One region of the Bacillus basilensis genome, then DNA from elsewhere that is predicted to be linked to it. Evidence: predicted binding sites of a transcription regulator. Region 1 holds the regulator's gene; the other holds the start of a gene.
The links. Region 1 encodes NrdR, which represses ribonucleotide reductase genes. Its sites were predicted from a motif close to AACACNATATATNGTGTT; they were not measured.
Positions count from the first base shown of each region.

Region 1 (2,211 bases):
GAGCGGACAAGCCATCTACAAATAAGGAGAAATCAAAGAAGTCATTCCAAACTTTCGGAGCGTCCCCCTTCTCGTTACTTGGCATAGCTGTCGTTTTTGGAATACGAAGATCTTCTTGCGCATGCTCAAGCTGACCTGGATTAAACGAACCAAACACATCATTGAAAGAACGTGTAACATTTTCATAAGATACAAAATCAAATTCTTCTTCTAAGAAATATTGCTTTACTTGATTATATTTTGTCCGACTCAATCGATTGTATAAAAAGATACTTAAAACAATATCATCAAAAAACTGTTTCGGCGATAAAGGTGGTTGCAGCTCGTATATAAACATTCGAATATCTTTTTCTTTCTTAATATATACTTTCAAAAGCCCAATTGCCTCTAACTTTACCCGTTCCTCATATATTTCGGGAAGCTGCATTTGCATGATCACCATAAGGGAATGATGCGTATTCTCTTTTCCAAACACACGATCCTGCTCTAACTCTCCCCATAGCGTCATGTACAAGCTAAACGCTCTACTACCTATTAACGGCTGATACAACATCGTTAACACTTTTCGGTCGTAATTATGCAGTAACCCTTTCGCACTTACTTTATAACGATCAATTGGCAATAGCTCCATCCATGACTGTTTTTCCATTCTTGCTTTTCCTTTCTCTCATCCAATCTATCCTCTACTTCATTCGTTCTATCTTCATTATATAATTTCTTAGCGAAAAAGAGCTATTAGCTTTCGCTTCTAGCTCTCTTATCTCATTACTTACGGTATGTAAAGAGAATACAATACAGATTCTACTCTCTTTCTTTTTGCAGTATATCTTTTAATTCTTCAATAAATACATTTAAATCTTTAAATTGGCGATATACAGATGCAAAACGTACGTAAGCAACATCATCAATATCACGCAGTTCTTCCATAACAATTTCGCCAATCATATCACTTTTCACTTCTGATATACCTAAATTACGAAGTTCACGTTCCACACTTTGAGTTACTTCTTCTAATTGCCTTAAAGATACTGGTCTTTTTTCGCACGCTTTAATTAAGCCACGTAAAATCTTTTCTTTATTAAACTCTTCTCGTGTGCCTTCTTTTTTTACAACGATAAGAGGTGACTCTTCTACTCTTTCGAATGTCGTAAAGCGGCTTAAACAACTTTCACACTCTCTCCTTCTTCGAATAGAGCGCCCCTCGTCTACCGGACGCGAATCTAACACTCTTGTACCATTATGAGAACAGGATGGACAACGCAATATATTCACTCCTTTACACTATACTCTTTATTTTTTCTCAACTTACTTCATCTGACAATATATATACAATATTATATAACTCATTCTAACTCTCTTACCACTTTAAGTTTAAGCGCATTATTTTATCATCCCGTTTTCAAAAATAAGATGGTAGATAGGGTGCTAACTTATTCGTAAGAGCTCAGTTTATCTAACTAACAAGTACGTTATATTTTTCCTTTTTTATAAACTAAAAAAGAGGTGCATTATACACCTCTTTACATTTTAAATCAATTATGTTCTTTTTTAAAGAGCTTTTGTTTCTCTCTGCTTAATTTCGAAGCTACCAGTGCCTCGAGGAAGCTCGATGCTCTCACGCGTTTTCGCGTTTAAACCTTCTGCAATATATTCTGCAGCAACATTTGGATCAATACGATCCCCACAAGTATAAACATCAATACTTGCGTAACCGTGCTCCGGAAAGCTATGAATTGTTAAATGTGATTCCGAGATAATTACTACTCCACTTACACCTTGTGGTGCAAATTTATGGAAAGCAACCTCACGCACTTCAGCACCAGCTCTTAGTGCTGCATCCACAAATAATTGTTCAATATACGGCATGTCATTAAGCTTGTCGAAATCGCAATCCCAAAGTTCAGCGATTACGTGACGACCCATCGTATCCATAGTATCCATTCTACAGTTCCCCCTTGTAAATTTATTCTAACTGTTCGAATTGAAAACTAATTTGCAATTTGGCTTGCTCCACTACCACGGGGGAAAGTTAGTCCAGAGAGGTCCTAACCCTTTAAGTAGTGACTACGTACCTCAGCTCTTAAGTTTACGAGTGTTAGTATACTTTGTTTATTTTCATTTTGCAACAACAGTTTTTTCGATTTTCTGTCATATTTTCCTCTTTACTTTTCCCTAAAAAAAAGAAATGATTCACAAATACAGTAATAACAA
Region 1 is NZ_JBNTQO010000012.1:35,884-38,094, forward strand. Features, by position in the region: gene ACQVV1_RS20240 (replication initiation and membrane attachment family protein) at 1-649, opposite strand, end outside; gene nrdR (transcriptional regulator NrdR) at 802-1,263, opposite strand; gene speD (adenosylmethionine decarboxylase) at 1,549-1,932, opposite strand.

Region 2 (2,211 bases), on a different contig from region 1:
AGCTGAATCATAGCAATTTTAATAAGCATGTCACGCGCACTAATATCTAGAGGCTTCTTCTTCACTTTCGGATTGCTCATTAATTCATCGTACATTTCATCGATGTCAATATCATCTAAATGCTTTCCGTATTCTTTATACACCGTATAAGGCGCGAAAACATGGAAAGGTTCGTTTTTCTCAGCAAGCTCAAAGAACTTACTTGGAACGATAATTCCGATTGATAGAGACTGAATGCGGCTCTTCTCATCGGCATTTATTTTTTTTGTATCAAGGAATTCAATAATATCCCAATGGAAAATGTTTAAGTATACTGCACCGGCACCTTTTCGTTGGCCAAGTTGATTCGCATATGAAAACGAATCTTCAAGCAATTTCATAACGGGCACTACACCACTTGCAGCGTTGTCGATACCTTTAATTTGCTCACCGCGTGCGCGTAGCTTAGATAAGTTTAAAGCTACTCCTCCGCCGATTTTCGATAATTGCATTGCAGTATTAATGTTAAAGCCGATTGAATTTAAGCTATCATCCATCTCTAACAAGAAACAAGACACCATTTCTCCTCTTCTGCTTCTTCCCGCATTTAAAAAGGTTGGTGTCGCTGGTTGGTAGTTTTGTTTGACAATCATGCTTGCGAATTGTTTTGCTTTCGCAACATCACCGCGTCCTAAGTATAATGACACAATTGCTACACGATCTTCATAGCTTTCTAAGTATTGTTTTTGATCATTCGTTTTTAACGCATAATCTTTGTAGAACTTAGATGCTGCCATATAAGATTGGAACTCGAAGTTTTCACCATAAGCGATGTTATATACCTCTTCTACTTCCTCCAATCTATACTCGTCCAGAACGTTGTAATAGTAATCATGTTCTTTCATATACTCCATTCGCTCTGCCACGCTATTAAAAGAAACGGTATTCTCTCTAGCTTCTTCCATAAAGACTTCTAATGCCTCTTTATCCTTATGAAGCTGATAAAAACCGTCCTGCATTTGCGTGATTTCATTATTCAGTTCAATGTGTCGCAATCTCCCGCACCCTTTCCTTAAAATATTCTACATCGTTATTTGTTCCAGATAACTCAAATTTTGATACAATAGGCACTTCATATTTAGTAGAAATTTTGTCAGCACTTGCACCGAACATGTCTCCCCAGTTACGATTGCCGCTTGCAGATACGCCTTTTAATTTTTCATTATTGCGCTCTAAAAAGTCTAAAACACGTTCTGGTACATTGCCAAAACCTGTTGTATACGTAATAAGAATAAAGTCTTCATCTATTACTAGATCTTCATCAATTTGAACGGCCGGCATATTTAATTTGTGGATGAAACGCTTCACGTTTCCTGTCATGGAATCATATGCAACTAACATTTCCGACCCCTCCCTCTCCAATCTATATTCTCTATATATTGTTCTTGATTTCTCTATATATTGTATTACGTTTCAAAATAAGACACAAGATATATGTATAAATTCTTTCTTTTTTTAACTTTTACTTTTCGACAAGACAGTCGATTTTTTTCAATACAATGACTATGAAACAACATTCTAAAACTCATGTCAATAAAGTGCTTTTCAAAAAAGTTGTCAACGAATTTAACCTTATTTTTAAAAAAGGTTCCAATGTATTTTGTCATAAAACGGCAAATGCTGGAGGAATATATTTCTCCAGCATCACGCAAAAAAGAACAGACATGAAACGATAATCTGTTCTAAAAAACGATTACATTTATCAATTTTACTTTATTAAATATTATACATATACTTTCGGTTCGCGTTACATACTAAAAGATAACTATTATAGAAAAAGATAATTATTATGGAAATTCAACTTATTTATGAAAAGATTATTCAGAGTGCTCAATACGCAAAATATCTTTTACAAAAATATGATGTGGATTTTCATCTTTATCAATCATTGTACATACAGGAGCTTCTTCATCAAAGTAAACAATCATTCCTTCTACGTACTGATATGTATGTTGAACTTGTACAGTTACTTTAATTTCTATAGCCTCTTCATATGCTCTTTTTATTTTCTGAAGCATTTTTGCCGAACACTTTCGTTTCTCTGGATACATAACCATCCCCATAAATCGATTACCGGCTCTATCTTTCCACATATAATCCCAATGCGGTAATATGCCTTGTTTAAAATCGCCCATAATTCTCCTCCCCTATATTCTTCTAGTTACGAACGTG
Region 2 is NZ_JBNTQO010000005.1:66,376-68,586, reverse strand. Features, by position in the region: partial or broken gene ACQVV1_RS12240 (ribonucleotide reductase N-terminal alpha domain-containing protein) at 1-1,034, opposite strand, end outside; gene nrdI (class Ib ribonucleoside-diphosphate reductase assembly flavoprotein NrdI) at 1,021-1,380, opposite strand; gene ACQVV1_RS12230 (hypothetical protein) at 1,857-2,174, opposite strand; gene ACQVV1_RS12225 (hypothetical protein) at 2,201-2,211, opposite strand, start outside.
Region 2: a site for NrdR is predicted at 1,430-1,447, ahead of nrdI (class Ib ribonucleoside-diphosphate reductase assembly flavoprotein NrdI). Genes of this name have one in related genera too.